Regions from separate parts of the Rhizobium sp. WW22 genome, predicted to be linked through region 2. Evidence: predicted binding sites of a transcription regulator. Region 2 holds the regulator's gene; each other region holds the start of a gene.

Region 1 (5,597 bases), 590 kb from region 2:
CACCGTATCCTTTTCTGCGGTATGGCGCAGGAGGCTGCGGGCCAGCGTCACGGCCTTGCCCTCCTGCTTCAGCCGGAAGTAAGCCCAGGCGCCTTCCTGATAACGATCAATCAGACCGGCTTCGCCGAGCAGCTTCAAATGCCGGGAAATGCGCGGCTGCGACTGGCCAAGGATTTCGGTAAGATCGGTCACCGTGAGATCGCCGGCAGCAAGAAGCGCGAGAAGACGCAGCCTCGTCGGCTCTCCGACCGCCTTCAACACGTCCACTACGTCATCCAAGCCGAGTTTAACCAGATCTGTCATTCCGCACCCAATCAAGATATAAAGATATCTTTATGTGATTTGGGTTTTCTTGGCAAGAGCCAATCGGCTAGCCAAGGGAGTTCGACGTCGGAAATCCGTTAGTTTCCGGCGAAAACAGAATATCGAGGGCGATTGCTACATAAACGAAAACCCCGGACAAGCCGGGGTTTTCAAAGAGCCAAACCGGGAGCTCAGCGTGTCAGGCGCTTATGCGCCTGGCTGCCCGGATTAAGGGCATCGGGGCCGAGACGGCGAATCTTGTCCTGCTCGTAATCTTCGAAATTGCCTTCGAACCATTCGACATGGCCTTCGCCTTCAAAGGCCAGGATGTGCGTGGCCAGGCGGTCGAGGAACATGCGATCGTGGCTGATGATGATGGCGCAGCCCGCGAAGTTTTCAAGCGCGCTTTCCAGCGCCCCCAGCGTTTCCGTATCCAGGTCGTTGGTTGGTTCGTCGAGCAGAAGCACGTTGCCGCCAGCCTTCAACATCTTGGCCAGGTGAACGCGGTTGCGCTGACCGCCAGAGAGATTGCCGACCTTCTGCTGCTGGTCGCCGCCCTTGAAGTTAAAGGCGCCACAATAGGCGCGCGAGTTCATGTCGAACTTGCCGAGCTTGATGACTTCGGCGCCGCCGGAGATCTCCTCCCATACCGTCTTATTGCCGTCAAGCGCATCGCGGCTCTGGTCGACATAGCTGAGATGCACCGTCTCGCCGATGCGGACCGTGCCGGCATCCGGCTTTTCCTGCCCGGTGATCATCTTGAACAGGGTCGTCTTGCCGGCGCCGTTCGGGCCAATGATGCCAACGATGCCGCCGGGCGGCAGCTTGATCGACAGATCATTGATCAGCGTGCGGCCTTCGAAGCCCTTGGTGATGCCCTCCATCTCGATCACCACCTGGCCGAGACGCTCGCTGACCGGAATGATGATCTGCGCATCACCGGGACGCTGATTTTCGGCAGCATCGACCAGCTGTTCGTAAGCGTTGATACGCGCCTTGGACTTGGCCTGGCGGGCCTTGGGGCTGGAGGCAATCCATTCCTGCTCACGGCTGATCGCCTTCTGGCGGCCAGCTTCTTCGCGGGCTTCCTGCTGCATGCGCTTGGCCTTGGCCCGCAGATAGGCGGAATAGTTGCCTTCGTAGGGAATGCCACGACCGCGGTCGAGTTCGAGAATCCAGCCGGTAACATTGTCGAGGAAGTAGCGGTCGTGGGTGATCATCATCACGGCGCCCGGATAGTCGCGCAGGTGCTTTTCCAGCCAGGCAATGGTCTCAGCGTCGAGATGGTTGGTCGGTTCGTCGAGCAGCAGCAGGTCTGGCTGCGAGAGAAGCAGACGGCATAGTGCGATACGGCGGCGCTCACCGCCTGAAAGGCTGGTGACTTCGGCATCGCGCGGCGGGCAGCACAAGGCTTCCATCGCCATCTCCACCTGGCTTTCCAGATCCCAAAGGTTCTGGCTGTCGATGATATCCTGGAGCTTGGCGCCCTCTTCCGCGGTCTCGTCGGAATAGTTCATCATCAATTCGTTGTAGCGATTGAGGATTTCGGTTTTCTTGGCAACGCCTTCCATGACGTTTTCGAAAACCGTCTTGTTGGGATCGAGCTGAGGCTCCTGCGCCAGGTAGCCGATGGTGGCGCCTTCGGCCAGCCAGGCTTCGCCGGTATATTCCTTGTCGAGGCCGGCCATGATGCGCAGCACGGTCGACTTACCTGCACCGTTCGGGCCGAGAATACCGATCTTGGCATCGGGGTAGAAGGAGAGATGGATATTCTCGAGAATCTTCTTGGCGCCATAGGACTTATTCAGACCGGCCATATGATAAATGAACTGACGTGCCATAGCTTGGGTTGCTCCACGGGCGAATAGCGTTGCGATTTGTGCCGCTATGTAGGCGAAACCCCGCCCTCGGGCAACGGCGAAACCTTGTCCGAGGGCATTATCCGCGTCAGAAAGGCCGTATTTTCTCAGAAACCGGCCGCGTCCACCACACCCCGATCACAGCCGAAGGAGGTACTGCCGGCCCCCTGGATCAGTTTGGCGAGCCGCGGCTCACTGCCCTGCTGGGGATCGATCGCATCTTCGGAGAGACCGATGGTCAGCTCCGAAATCATTCGGACATCGCCGACGCGGCGGCAGCTCATCTTGATGCGCGCATTGGCGCCCTCGCCGAAGCTCTGATCAAAGGCCGCCTTGATGCTTTCGGCATCCAGCTCCTTGCCGATATTCTGCGCGAAAAGATCCCGCACGGCAGACGTATTGAGTTCGGCGATCAGGCCAGCGGCGATGGAGAAATATTGGTCGGCGCTGAGCTTCGTGCAGGTGCCGTGCTTGATCCATTCATGCCGCTCCAGGCCGGATTGAGTGCCTGGCATTGCCTTGTCCAGCTTCGCCTTCACGTCTTGGGAAAGCTGCACGGCAGGCAGATCCTTCCAGTCGCGGCCACGATCCGCCTGCTTCAGATCCTCGGAAACATCGCAATATTCCTGCCGCATCGGCCAGAGGCCATGCAGAGAAAAATTCGTGGCATCATGATTGTTCGACGACTGGTTCCGGCATTCCACCTTTTTCTGGTTCGTCTGACAAAATGCCGGCTCCCAGCTCGCCGCCAGGATAAAGCGCGTCCGTCCGCGGCTATGTTCCTGAGCCATGGCGCTCGCCGCCGTTCCGACCGAAAGAAGTACAACTGCAAATACTCGAAGCCACTGCTTCATTCCTGCCTCCAACTAGAACATTATGGGAACAAATAAGCAGTTTGAGCGAGCAGGCGCAATCCTGAATCACGGCGCTCGGAAAGATTTATTTCTGTGAGCTTTACCACCTATCCATTGCAATCGAGCGGAGGATAACCTTTCGTCTAACTGGGGAGGAGCCAATATATGTTCGCCGAGACGCAGCGCCTGAAAAGTCCGACAGGCGCAACCCTTGCCTATCATCATTTGCCGGCGGCAACCGATGCTCGCGGCATCCTGCTGATATCGCACGGTCTCGCCGAGCATTCCCGCCGATACGAGGTCTTCGCGGATGCGATGGCGGGCCGAGGCTTTCATGTCTATGCTCACGATCATCGCGGCCATGGCGAGACGACGGCCCCTGATGCCCCCATCGGCCGCTTTGCCCGGAGAAATGGTGTCGAGCAGGTGATCGCCGATGTGCTCGCAATGCGCGAGCTTGCCGCAAGCTCCCATCCTGATCTGCCTATCATCCTGTTCGGGCATTCCATGGGCGGGTTGATTAGCCTGAATACTGTGGTCACGCATCCAGCCAAGTTCGATGCCGTCACGGTCTGGAATTCCAATTTCAATCCGGGCCTCGCCGGCCGCGCCGCCCAACTCATCCTCAAAACGGAGCGCATGTTTAAGGGATCGGACGTCCCGAGTGGACCGCTGCCGAAACTGACCTTCGGCACGTGGGGTAAATCGATCGCCAACCGCCGCACCGATTTCGACTGGCTCTCGCGCATTCCCGAGCAGGTGGACAAATATATCGCCGATCCGCTTTGCGGCTTCGATGCCTCGGTCTCGCTCTGGCTCGACCTGTTTGAACTTACCTTCCGCGCACCACAGAAGGCGCATCTCAATCGTCTCCGCCGCGACATGCCGATTCATCTCGTCGGCGGTGGCAAGGATCCCGCGACCGACGGCGCGAAAGCGATTTCCTGGCTGGCAAATCATTTGAAAAGAGCCGGCTTCTCTCGTATCACCACTGAAATCTATCCCGACATGCGGCACGAGACTCTCAGCGAAATCGGTGCCGAAAAAGCCATTTCCAACTTCGCCGACTGGTGCAAGAGGGTAACGGCAAACAACTGATTCTCATGGGAATTCCACAATGAACACCTCCAGCGGCTCCTCGGCGCGATTGCTGCAGTCGGAGCTGACCTTCGGTTTGGTGACGATGTTTCTCTCCGTCGTCCTCTCGCCAGTCATGGATATCTTCTCCAAGCTCGCGGCGACCACGATTCCGCCGGGCGAAGTGACCGCCGCCCGCTTCATCTTCCAGGCTCTTTTTGCGCTCCCCATGATGGCAATGCGCGGGAAATGGGGCGTGTGGAGTTGGCGACGCAGCGGCGTCCATGCCATCCGTGCCGCCGTGCTCACGCTGTCCATGGTGTCGTTCGTGACCACGCTGCAGGTGATGGAAGTGGCCGATGCCATTGCCATCTTCTTCGTCGAGCCGATGATACTCACCATCCTCAGCAGCGTCTTCCTGAAGGAAACCATCGGCTGGCGGCGTTATACCGCCTGTGCCGTCGGCTTTTTCGGCGCGATGCTGATCATCCAGCCAAGCTTTCAGGAAGTCGGCTTTTTCGCCTTGCTTCCTATCGTCACCGCGTTTTGCGTCGCCGTCTACGTCATGATCACGCGCGTGGTCTCCCATAGCGAGGACGCATGGTCGATGCAGTTCCAGACGGCTTTATGGGGGACCGGCATCAGTGTGGTCCTGCTTGCCATCGGTCGAACGACGGGGTCTACAATCCTCGATCCGGTCATTCCGGATCTGATGGCCACGCTCTATCTGCTCGGCGTTGGCGTTACTGCGGCAGCGGCGGGTATCCTCACGGTATATGCCTATCGCGCCGTGCCGGCCTCGACACTTGCGCCGCTGCAGTATTTCGAGATCGTTTCCGCCACGATCTTCGGCTGGCTCGTTTTCGACAATTTCCCGGATGCGATCAAATGGCTCGGCATCCTCATCATCACCGGCTCCGGCCTCTACATTCTCTGGCGCGAGCGGCGCTTTGCTTCCAAGCCGGTATCCGATACATCTGAAACTGCATTCACGCCGTAAGCGGCAGAGCGGATGACATGACGGACCAGAAAACCAAGAAACCTCCGCTCTCCGGTATTCGCGTCATTGAGCTTGCCCGCGTTCTCGCCGGTCCCTGGGCCGGACAGATGCTGGCCGACCTCGGCGCCGATGTCATCAAAGTGGAAAATCCCGACGGCGGCGACGACACGCGCCAGTGGGGACCGCCCTTCGTCGAAGGCAAGGACGGCGAGAATCTCTCTGCCGCCTATTACCACTCTGCCAATCGCGGCAAACGCTCCATTACTGCCGACCTCAAGACCGAGGATGGACAGGGCCTGGTGCGCCGACTGGTAAAGACGGCCGATGTGGTGATCGAGAATTTCAAGCTCGGCGGCCTGGTAAAGTACGGGCTGGATTATGAAAGCCTGAGGAAGATCAATCCCCGCATCGTCTACTGCTCGATCACCGGCTTCGGGCAAACCGGCCCCTATGCCGGTCTCGCCGGCTATGACTATATCGTGCAGGGCATGTCTGGCTTCATGT
Region 2 (5,597 bases):
GAGAATCTCGCGGGCGATAATGTCGGTGATTGCGGTCATGATAGCTCCCTGCTCGCTGGTTTATAAATCGATTTAAATCGTCTTAATCGAAGGCGCGGAAATTTCAATGGCGATCCGCGCCGCGATTTGGCACTCCTGCAGGCCCGTAACGCAAGTTCATGTCAGCCTGTTGAATGCCGGCTTTATTTCAGGCCTTGGCGATGGCGTCGAAGGCCAGCAGCTTCTCCAGAAGCCGCGGCATATCCTTCAGATAGACCATGTTCGGGCCATCGGATGGTGCATTGTCCGGATCCTCATGCGTCTCGACAAAAACGCCTGCGACACCGACGGCAACGGCGGCGCGCGCCAGCGTCTCGACGAACCGGCGATCGCCGCCGGTCGAACCGCCCTGTCCGCCTGGCTGCTGCACGGAATGGGTCGCGTCGAAGATGACGGGCGCGCCCATCGCCGCCATGATCGGCAGCGAGCGCATGTCGGAAACAAGCGTATTGTAACCAAAGGAGGCGCCGCGCTCGCAAAGAAGAATATTCGGATTGCCGCTTTCGTTCAGCTTGGCAAGCACGTTCTTCATATCCCATGGCGCCAGGAACTGGCCCTTCTTGACGTTGACCACGCGGCCGGTCTTGGCAGCGGCAACCAAAAGGTCTGTCTGGCGCGACAGGAAAGCCGGGATCTGCAGTATATCGACCGTCTTGGAAACGATGGCGCACTGCTCTTCCGTGTGGATGTCGGTCAGGACCGGGAAGCCATATTCCTTCTTCAGGTCTTCAAAGACTTCCAGCGCCTTTTCCAGCCCGATGCCGCGCTTGCCCGACAGCGATGTACGGTTCGCCTTGTCGAAGGAGGACTTGTAGACGAGGCCGATGCCCAGCTTGCCGCAAAGTTCCTTCAAAACGCCGGCAACCATGAAAGCATGGTCGCGGCTTTCCATCTGGCAGGGACCGGCGATCAGCGACAGCTTTGCAGTATTGGAAAAAAGGACCTTGGAGGCGCCCTCGCCGACGGTGACTTCGGAATTTGTGCTCATTTTATCTCCTCAAAGGCGAACAATGCGCCCTGACCGGGCGCCAACCTCGCCAATAGACGATTGTTCTTACGCGTATAGGTGACGCCGTTAGCAGTGAAATGCGACGATGTCACGGAAAGATCGCGCGTTTTGAAAAGGATTGCCCGCGCCCTGAGCCCCGGATCATTCGTGCGAACAGGCAGATCATAGAATGCCTCCATTCCTTCCGGCGTCAAAATCTCGAGATCGGCATTGGCAGTCCTGATCGTCAGGCCAAAGGAATGTTCCATAATGCGTGGGTCGCCGACAACCTCTTCGAAGAAACCGCGATAGACCGCCGGCTTCGGCGCGCAAAGCGCTACCCGCGCGATACCAGTCACGCCGTTCTCGTGACGCTCGAGCGCGCTGCGATCAGCCGGCAGCGGATTGATGCGCTGACAGCAGAAAGCGAGAAAATCCGGCGCGCGCAGATCGGCGGCAAGGGCAAGACGAAAGCCTGCCGTGGTTTCGGTTCCATCCGGCATCTCATCGGACGGGAGAAATCCAGCATTCGCCCCGCCGAAATCGCCGCCGCGTTGAAACGCTTGTCATCCGCCACCGCATCATCCGTACCGAATACCACGGCCGAGAAGCCATCATCCCCCACCCGGAAACGATAAGCCTGATCGCGCGCGACGAAAACATTGCCATCCACGATGCTCTTCTCGCATTGCTCCGGAGATGCGACGCCCAGAGGTTCGAGATAGGTTTTATCGGCAAGGAAGACGCAGGCATTCTGAGTGCCAAAGGGATGGCACGCATCTGGAGCCACGGTGAAACCGAGCTTGCCGAGACGTTCGCGCGCCAGAGCGATGTTGACGGTCGGCAGCACGAGATGATCCAGCGGATGCGGAGACGAAATCATGGCTTCTCCTGTTTGCTTGCGGAAGCAGATTTGCGCCCATCCCCCAAGCAATTCAAGATGGAAGGATGGAACATCCCGAAGCACACGACATGGATCGAAGGCGATCTCGCAAACGTGATTGCTGATTCTCTCCCATAGCCGGCTCATGCAGTAGCGCGGCACTTTGATCCAAATGCTGGGCGCACGGACTGAACGACAAGGCCCTGGAAGCGAACAGAGCGGCATTTCTCATATTTTTCCATGGGTTAACGCAGATATGGCGCCTCGATGTTCCGATCCGATCCATTCGCAAATGGTAATTATTTAACTGCCCCCACAAGGCTTTACCGAAATTTAAGCACTTGCGGAACACATATGGAACATATAGTGTCCGTTCTGGATTTGTTTCACGGCTTTTCTTGATTCTGAGGTTCCAAGACGATGTTGACGCGCAAGCAGCAGGAACTGCTTCTCTTCATTCACGAACGCATGAAGGAATCCGGTGTTCCGCCATCCTTCGACGAGATGAAGGATGCACTGGATCTGGCATCCAAATCCGGCATTCACCGCCTGATCACGGCGCTGGAGGAGCGAGGTTTCATCCGCAGGCTGCCGAACCGGGCCAGAGCGCTCGAAGTCATCAAGCTTCCCGACGCCTATAATCCGAGCCTGCAACAGCGCCGCGGTTTTTCGCCCAGCGTCATCGAGGGCAGCCTCGGCAAGCCGCAGCCCGTTGCCCCGCCCGCTCCGTCGAAAGTGGCAAATGACGATCACAACGGCTCGGCGTCCGTACCTGTGATGGGCCGCATCGCCGCCGGCGTTCCGATCTCGGCAATCCAGAACAATACGCACGACATTACCGTTCCCGCCGACATGCTCGGCTCCGGCGAACATTATGCGCTCGAAGTTCGCGGGGATTCGATGATCGATGCCGGAATTTTCGACGGCGACACGGTCATCATCCGCAATTCGACGACGGCCAATCCCGGCGATATCGTCGTTGCACTCGTCGACGATGAAGAAGCTACCTTGAAGCGCTTCCGTCGCAAGGGTGCCTCCATCGCGCTGGAAGCCGCCAACCCAGCCTATGAAACCCGCATCTTCGGGCCGGATCGCGTCAAAGTTCAGGGCAAGCTCGTCGGCCTTATTCGTCGCTATCACTGACCGGTGAATTGTCCAGAACTGGTGGTGCCTTTGCAATTGGCGCGTCGAATTTGTCGGTGCGCCAATCATAGGTTCGATGCCTGGTCCATGGGCGCTGCGGGTTGTTGAATGCGGCTGAGATGATGGGCTTGTCTACGGAAAGCACCATTTCGATGGAGCCGGTTTTGCGCAATGTCGCACCGGTTATGAGCGTTGCTCCGGAGCGGCAATGGTCCAGCCGCAGCCGGATTGGCGTCACGATAATATTCCCGGTGTCGCAAGCCGTGGGCAGATAGGCTGCGTTCTCGATGGTGACCAATATCGCGCCGTTTTCGAGCATGGCGACACACCATGCTCCCTTCTGACAGGCAAAGCTGCCTTGCATGGTGCGGTCTAAAGCTTCTTCCATTGCGGTGCGGACCGCCTTCTGCTCGTCATTGCTTAATCGCTTATGCCGATCCGTCTTGCTGATCTGCGGAAGCCGGCTATCGGTCGGGAGCATGGTCGGCGGTTGATGTTCGGCCGCGACGAGCGCTTTCTGCCATTGCTCGAAGATGAAGGCCTGCGGTCTCTCGCGATTGGTGGCGAGGATATCGTTCTGGCGCAAGGCAACCAGAATGCCATCTTCCGAGATCATCAGATCCGGCTTCGGCACACCAGAGCCGAACGCGGCTACACCGACAGATGACAGCAGCAGCAACAGGCCCAGATGGCGAAGCCGGGTCCGCAGCATGCTCATGGTCAGGAAGCCAGCGATGAAAGTCGGCATCAGCCAGCCGGGCTGGCGACCGAAGGTAATGTCACCTCCCCACCCAGCCACCGTTTTTGCAACAGCGATCACAAGCTCCAGTCCCTCACCGGTGACTTTCCAGAACGGTCCATCGATTCCGAAAGGCATCAGCAGCATCGCCATCATACCGAAGGGCATGACGATGAAAGAGACGACGGGCATGGCCGCAAGGTTGGCAGCAAGTCCATATGTCGCCAACCGGTGAAAATGCTCGATCGAGAAAATGGCCGTCGACGCACCGCCGATGAACGAGGTCGACATCACGCCTCCAAAGAAGCGTGTGACGAACAGTAGCGGACTTAACAGACGGATGCGCGGCAGGATGTTTTCGCGATGCCGCCGTCGTTTCCAGAGCGAATAGCCTGATACCAGCGCCAGCGTAGCGGCGTAAGACATCTGGAAACTCGGACCGAGTACCTGAGACGGTGACAAGACTAGGATGACGATGGCTGAGAGCGCCACATTGCGCAAGCTGATGGATGGCCTGTCGAAAAGCACGGCCACCAGCATGATCGCCATCATGATGAAGGCGCGTTCGGCGGAGACGCCGAATCCGGAAATGAGGTAATAGGCCGTTACCGTTAGAAGCGCGCCGAAGGCTGCGAACTTCTTCGTCGGCCAAGCCTGGACGACACCGGGAAACAGGCTGAACAAATAGCGCAGACCGACATAGAAAATGCCAGCCGACAGCGCCATGTTGAGGCCGGAAATTGCAATGATGTGGGTCAGGCCGGCAATTCTCAGGGCTTCGGTCGTATCCTTCGAGATCGCACGTCTCTCATCGGTGACAAGCGCCGCTGCAAAGGCGCCGGTATCTCCTGGCAAGGTTTGCCTGATGCGGTCGCCGATGCTATTGCGCAGGCCAGCGAGCCAGATATCGGCCGCATCTAGTAACGAGCCGGCGGCATTATCACTAGATGGTGATAATAATTCCGGCGTTCCGTAGGCAAAGCCATTCGCGCCGATGCCGTTGAAATAGGAGCTGAAGGCAAAATCGTTGAGACCCGCCAATGCCGGTCCGGCCGGAGGCGTCAGGCGCGCCCTGCCCCGGATCCGATCCCCCAGATCGAACGGCTCCGCCTGCTTGCGCACGAAGACCGTAACCCGCTGCGGCGCGCGGCGGATAGAGGGTTTTTCCGTTGCCTCGACGCGGACGATATAGCGCCAGCGCCCATTGTCATAGGATTCCCGTCGCTCGATCTGCCCGGTCACGGTCGTCGTCACGGCCGAGTCGAGCATGACGGTGGAAACCCGCCAACTTTCCCACTGCGCGAGCGCCAGGCCCAGGCAGATGAGCATACCGGCGAAAAGCGTGTGATGAAGCAGCCTGCCCGCATCGCGCTTTAGCAAAAAGCCCAAAGCAAACAGAACGAGGCCTGCGAGAAACGCCTGCGGAGGCGGATCGACTTGCGCCTCGAACCAGATAATCGCACCCAAACCCATATAGATCGGCGCGAAAAGAACAGCGCGGCCATGGGCTGCCTCCTCCGCAATCAAGCCGAGGACAGCGGTTCCAAGGCGCTTCGGAACACGCAGCAAACGCGACGTCAGCGGCGCCTGATCCTGTGTTCGTTCCCATTGTTGTGCTTTGGCGCGGAGGATAATGGTGGCGGAAAAGGCGTGAGGTTGCGGAGACGCGGTGACGTCCCTGCTCTCTTCCTGCTGGTCGGATGCCTCCAAATTAGGCACTCGCTGACTGCCCCCGCACCAAATTACAGCTTCTGCGCGATTTGTGCCGTCACCATCCAGTGAATTCAACTGAAATCGGCGGGAAC
Region 3 (5,597 bases), 1.8 Mb from region 2:
TTCCGGATAGGCAAGAATGTCAGGTGTACCGTCCGAAAACACAAGGCGCGCGCCAGGCTGGAAAGGAACCGGCTTCAGAAGCGGCTTTTCTGGCTTGCCCTTCGCCTGAAGCTCCAGGTTCTTCTCAATGCCCTCCTTGTACTTCTCCCGGAGAAGCTTGGTATGCGCATGCGCCTTGACCACGCCGGCAACCGAATTGCGGTCGGCGATCCCAAATCCGGAAAGTTTCAGGATGGCGGCCTGCGCCACGATTTCCTCCGGATGTGAGGCACCTTCGAGAAAGGAGAAATTCGTTCTCACGCCGATCTCAAAGAAGGGTACGGGTTCGTGAAAGCTCGGGCGCGCGTTCATGCGAAGACCCCGTGCATGTACCAATCCGGCGTTGTGCCGCCTCGGCCATAGAGCCCCTTGCGGAACAGCCAGAAACGATGGCCCTCCTCATCCTCGACTTGGAAATAATCGCGGGCAGGCTCTTCCTTTTCCTCGACCCACCATTCCGCCGAAAGCCGCTCCGGCCCTTCGGCCCGGCTGACCCGATGCATCACCCGCCGCCAGCGGAACTGCCGGGGAGGGCCGTCGGGCACTTCGGCAGCAATGGTTTCGACCAGCTCCGGCATACGAAACAGCCGGAGCGGCCGTTCGCCGCGGAAGAAACCATGATGGCCGGCATCCTCCTTACCTGTGCGCCGCTTCGAGGCGAGGATAGCCATGGCCGGCAGCGGCCGCACGGCCCGCTCAGGGATATGGCTCTGCCGCAGCTCGAACCCTTGCAGACAATCCGGCCCCAGCCGGGCGGCCACACGATCCACAAAGGCGGCAAGAGATCCTTCCTGGCGGTCTTCTCCGACAAAATCGCCTTGCATGGCATCGAAGGGCGCATGCTGAAGCACATTGAGGCGGATGATTTCGAAACCGTAACCGACATCGAGATCGTCATGAATGGCGCCGAAGCGCTCCGTGAACAGGCTGGCGATCCGGTTCGGCTCCCGCAGCGGTTGCGATGCGCCGGCCGCGATGCGGAAAACCGCCCCATCCACCCGGAAAAGCAGAAGCTCGAAGGAACGGCCGCCGACGCCGCGCGCCTCCAGCCCCGGCTTCAGGGTTTCGGCAAGCTGGCGGGCAAGCTGAAGAATATCCTCTTCCGCCTGCACCGGCTCGGCAAGCCGGCGCTCGGCTGACAATTGCGCGACCGGGCGACGCGGCGAAATCGGTTCCTCGACGAGGCCGACAGCCTGATCGAGCCGCAACATTAGCTGCGCACCGAAACGGCGGGCAAGCGGCGCACGCGGTGCTGCCAGAAGGTCGCCGACCTGCTTCAGGCCCATCTTCTGCAAGGCGGCGACAATCTCCTCGCCAAGCCGAAGACATGCAACCGGCAGCGGTGCCAGTGCCTCTTCCATGGCTTCAGGCGGAACGATGCGGCTCTCGTCAAAGCGGGCGACGGCCCAGGAGAGGCCGGGCGCAGAGGAAATGGCGCCGCGCACATCGAAGCCCAGTCGGGAAATCCGGATCAAGATATCCTCAAGCAGCGCCTCTTCGCCGCCGAAAAGATGGGCGCAGCCGGTAATATCGAGAAAAAGGCCGTCCTTGCCGTCGATCGCCACCAGCGGCGTATAGCGGTCGCACCAGTCGGCGATCGCTTCCAGAAGCTTGCGATCCGCGACCGGATCCTCCTCGACGACATCGAGATCAGGACAGATCGCCTTTGCCTCGGCCACGCCCTGACCCTGCTTCAGGCCGATCATTTCAGCCCGTTCATTGAGCGCAGTCAGCCGCATGGCATTGTTCAGCTTGCCGGCACAGGCAAGCGGCGGCGCTTCAAGCCTGCCTGCCGAACGCCAGGACAGACCCCAGCGCTTGCGCGCGATCCGGTCGGTCGGCAGATGCGGGAAGGTCAGCGCCAGAATGCGCTGTGTATTCGCCGGGAAAGGCAGGGTAATGAACATCGGAGACAGGGGCAAAGCGGCGGTCATGGGCATTCCACTCCAGGATTATGGAAAGGGGCGCCGGGTTTCGGCTCTTTTCCAAGGTCAGACGAAAAGCCGGGTGACCGATGCTGCCGCCAAGCACCGATCCGTCCGGCAGGGGCCGCGCCTGTGCCGGCGCGGGTTCGACGGAAAAGCGGAAGAGGGCGCTGCTTGCTTCCTCCTCGCCTCCCTGTCGCAACAGAAACAAGGGCTGTCCCGCCGCCTTGGCCCTCAGCGCCAGGCGCCGGCTTTCGGTCAGACCGAAACGGGCGGGATTGCCGCGCACCTCCAGAATGACGACGGCAAAGGCAGCACTGCCAAGGGCTGCTTCCGCCACCCAGAGCGCATCGTCGAGCTTGCGCGGCGACGCCTGCAGGAGAGCCTGAGGCTCCAGCCCGAAATCGCCGATGCCGATGGCATAGGGCAGGCCTGCCTCCATCGTTGCCACCGTATCGCCGATCCATAGGACCGGCGACTTGGCCGCGGTCTTATCCGATGCTCGCGCATGCAGTCTCGCCGCGAGCGCCAGGGCAAAGCCGCTGGCCGCCCCGGCATCGCGCAGGCCGAGCGAGCGGATTTCCGTCAGCGCATCGAGCGGCAAACCGCCTTGCAGAGCCGCATCGAGCTCATCGACGCCGATCGGAAGGAGCGACTGTTCAAGCGTAGGCTCAGTAGGCAGGGATTTCGCACTACCCATCGCCTCTCTCACCGGCTTGTCTGCCAAAGCCTCATGCGCCGAGGCTGCCAGCGCCGGGATCGGCCTGCCTTCCAGTCGGGCAATGGTTTCACGCAGGGCAAAAAGCGTTTCCCGCGCCACGGCAGCCTCGGCCATGACGTTCACTCCAGATCGATAATGTTCCTGTTATGTTCTTATGGATTCCAGAGCTTGGAGAAAGAGTCAACACCATTTCATAAGAAAATATTCCTGTGAACCGAGCCAGATGATTTCGGTCTGTCGCCCGAAAATCCGAATCCGCTCTAGAATCAAAAAAGTAGAGCATGATGTCGATCGAAAACCGCTCAAACACTTTTCGGCATCACGCTCTATTCCGCTCTCGTAAAAGCAGCGCAAAGTCTCTATATGACCAGCCAAGGAAGGAATATTCATGGCTCGCGTTGACCAGAGCGAAGATTGGCGGGATCGCCATTCTCCCTCCATCAGCACATTCGAATCCCTGGCAATGGAGGCTTACAGCCACTTGCCGGAGGAATTCCGCTCGCTCACCGGCAACCTCGTCATTCTCATCGAGGATTTCCCGGATGACGAAGTGTTCGAGGATATGGCGCTGGAAACACCCTTCGACCTGCTCGGTCTCTTCGAAGGCCGCGGCATCTCGGAGCGCTTTACCGCCCAGACCGGCGATATGCCCAATAAGATCCGCCTCTATCGCCGGCCGATCATCGACTATTGGGCCGAGAACGATGAAACTCTCGGCGACATCATTACCCATGTCCTGATCCACGAGATCGGCCACCATTTCGGCCTGAGCGACGAGGACATGGAGCGCATCGAGGCAAGCGCCGAAGAAGCGACGGATCGGTGATATCTTTCGTCAATAAAATTTACTATCATCCGATATATTGTAGATTCACTCGCAACGGATAGGATAAAGTGACTTTAAGGATAAGCCTATTATTTAGCGCTTCATTCCTTCTCCTATTGATAATAGGAGATTACTTTAAGGTTGGCGCACCGGATCTTAATGAAAATCCTGTCACAAACTTCGCCAAGCTCATATATTTTATTGGCATCTTCAGCTCCTTCACCTTTGGCTTAGGGAGCAGCATGCTGAGCATGTCCTTACGCTCATCCCTTAGAAAGGGCGAGGACATCACGTATGTAAAAGAAAATCCGATAATCTGGCTTTTGACATGGCGTGAAGTAAAAGACGAGATAAACGCATTTAGGGCTATTTAGGCTCCAATGGCAGCCAATGCTCGTTGAAGCCCGTTCGCTCATCAACTTATTACTGCTCCGAAAGCTTCATATCCGGATCGTAATCCTTGCCGGCAACTTCCTTGACGACGGCCTGGCCGCACTCCATACGCCCGCTTGCAGAATTGAAGCCATAGGTCGGCGAGCCGTATAGCTCCCAGCCCTTGTTCAGCGCCGCACTGACCTTGTGGCAGAAGGAAGCGTCATCGGGGCCGGTGAGGAAGCGGTAGAGTTTCATTAGGGCATCTTTCGTATTTGGCCGGGCAATTCGACGGTCAGACCTCGGTGCGGGGCGCCGCTGCCGTGCCCGAAGAGCGCTGTTCGATCAGGCGAGCTTTATGAATGAGTCTTTCCGCCTGGACAAGGTGCAGCCGCTCCACCATGCGCCCGCCAAGGTTCACGACATTGAGAGTGGCGGCGCTCGGGTCGGCAAAAGCCGCAATGATGGCTTCGGCCTCGGCAATGGCAGCCTCAGCCGGGCCGAAATGCCGGTTGGCCGCCTCGATCTGGTTTGGATGGATCAGCATCTTGCCGGCAAAGCCCATGGCGACACCCTGGCCGCATTCTGCTTCGAACTCCTCGGCATTCCTGAAATCGTTGAAGACGCTGTCGATCGCCTCAAGGCCGTAAGCGCTGACGGCCAATATCACCTGCATCAGCCAGGGCACGAGATAGGGGCGACCGGGCTGCGGCAGAACGCCCGTTTCCTTTCTGAGGTCGTTGAGACCGACGACGAAACAATCGAGCCGGCTCCCTGCCGTGCGCCCGGCTTCGGCGATCGCGGCCGCATTCAGGATGCCGCGCGGCGTCTCGATCATGGCCCAGATACGCAAGTCTTCCGGTGCATCGGCTTCCGCAAGCCGGTCACTGACATCGCTTACGTCCTGCGGCTCGTCCACCTTCGGCAGCAACACCGCATCCGGCTCCAGCTCCGTAACCAGCGCCAGGTCATCGGCACCGAAATTGGAGGAGAGCGCATTGATACGGATGATCCGCTCCCTGCCGGGAAGCGGCGAGACCGCAAAGAAGGCCCGGAGATTCTCCCGCGCCTCGGCCTTTTTCTCCGGCGAAACCGAATCCTCGAGATCGAAGATGACCGCGTCGCATTCGAGGCTCGAAAGCTTGTCCAGCGCGCGTCGGTTGATAGCGGGAACGCTCAAGACCGATCGGCGCAGACGGGCGGGACGGGACGAAGGGCTTTGGCTCGCAGATTGGCTCATTGTGCCGTTTTGCCGCGCTTTTAATCGGCAGGCAAGTCAACAAAAAGCCATGCTCCTCTTGCAGATGACAATCATGAGGGCCACATTGCTTGATGTAGAGAGGTCTCGACCATGCAGAATATTCGTTCCCTGTTCATCGCACTTGCCGGTATCACCGTGTTTGCAGCCATGGCGCTGTTTACCGTTTCGGTCACGCTCGCCGTCGGCGCTATCCTTACCGTGCTGATGGCAGCCCGCGCGATTTCGCTGCGCATGAAGCCGGCCCCGGTGCACGCCAAGGCGAAGACGAACGGCCAGCGCGAAATGCGCATCTGGAACGACGGTCGCGGCACGATCATCGACCTCTAGGATTGAAAGCAGGGCAGGGCGGTCTATCCGGCGGGCCTATGTGTGCGATCAGGCCTCGTCCTGAAGGGCACGACGACCCAAAGCGCCGCGTTTTAGAGCATTTCCAAGATTTTCCTTCATTTCGGG

The links. The regulator LexA, encoded in region 2, represses DNA repair genes until DNA is damaged. The targets are predictions, from matches to a motif close to TGTTCNNNNTGTGTTCNG.
Region 1: a site for LexA is predicted at 3,030-3,047, ahead of ACK83U_RS09240 (ribonuclease T2 family protein). Genes of this name have one in related genera too.
Region 3: a site for LexA is predicted at 2,822-2,839, ahead of ACK83U_RS16275 (ImuA family protein). Genes of this name have one in related genera too.

Annotation. Positions count from the first base shown of each region.
Region 1 is NZ_CP178198.1:1,862,157-1,867,753, forward strand. Features, by position in the region: gene ACK83U_RS09230 (metalloregulator ArsR/SmtB family transcription factor) at 1-303, opposite strand, end outside; gene ettA (energy-dependent translational throttle protein EttA) at 495-2,144, opposite strand; gene ACK83U_RS09240 (ribonuclease T2 family protein) at 2,270-3,016, opposite strand; gene ACK83U_RS09245 (alpha/beta hydrolase) at 3,182-4,114, shown strand; gene ACK83U_RS09250 (DMT family transporter) at 4,134-5,093, shown strand; gene ACK83U_RS09255 (CaiB/BaiF CoA transferase family protein) at 5,111-5,597, shown strand, end outside.
Region 2 is NZ_CP178198.1:1,273,537-1,279,133, reverse strand. Features, by position in the region: gene eno (phosphopyruvate hydratase) at 1-39, opposite strand, end outside; gene kdsA (3-deoxy-8-phosphooctulonate synthase) at 188-1,027, opposite strand; partial or broken gene ACK83U_RS06420 (VOC family protein) at 1,024-1,910, opposite strand; gene lexA (transcriptional repressor LexA) at 2,331-3,053, shown strand; gene ACK83U_RS06410 (ComEC/Rec2 family competence protein) at 3,034-5,502, opposite strand.
Region 3 is NZ_CP178198.1:3,337,556-3,343,152, forward strand. Features, by position in the region: gene ACK83U_RS16265 (error-prone DNA polymerase) at 1-351, opposite strand, end outside; gene ACK83U_RS16270 (Y-family DNA polymerase) at 348-1,778, opposite strand; gene ACK83U_RS16275 (ImuA family protein) at 1,819-2,799, opposite strand; gene ACK83U_RS16280 (metallopeptidase family protein) at 3,074-3,511, shown strand; gene ACK83U_RS16285 (DUF1737 domain-containing protein) at 3,935-4,141, opposite strand; gene ACK83U_RS16290 (HpcH/HpaI aldolase/citrate lyase family protein) at 4,179-5,123, opposite strand; gene ACK83U_RS16295 (hypothetical protein) at 5,235-5,471, shown strand.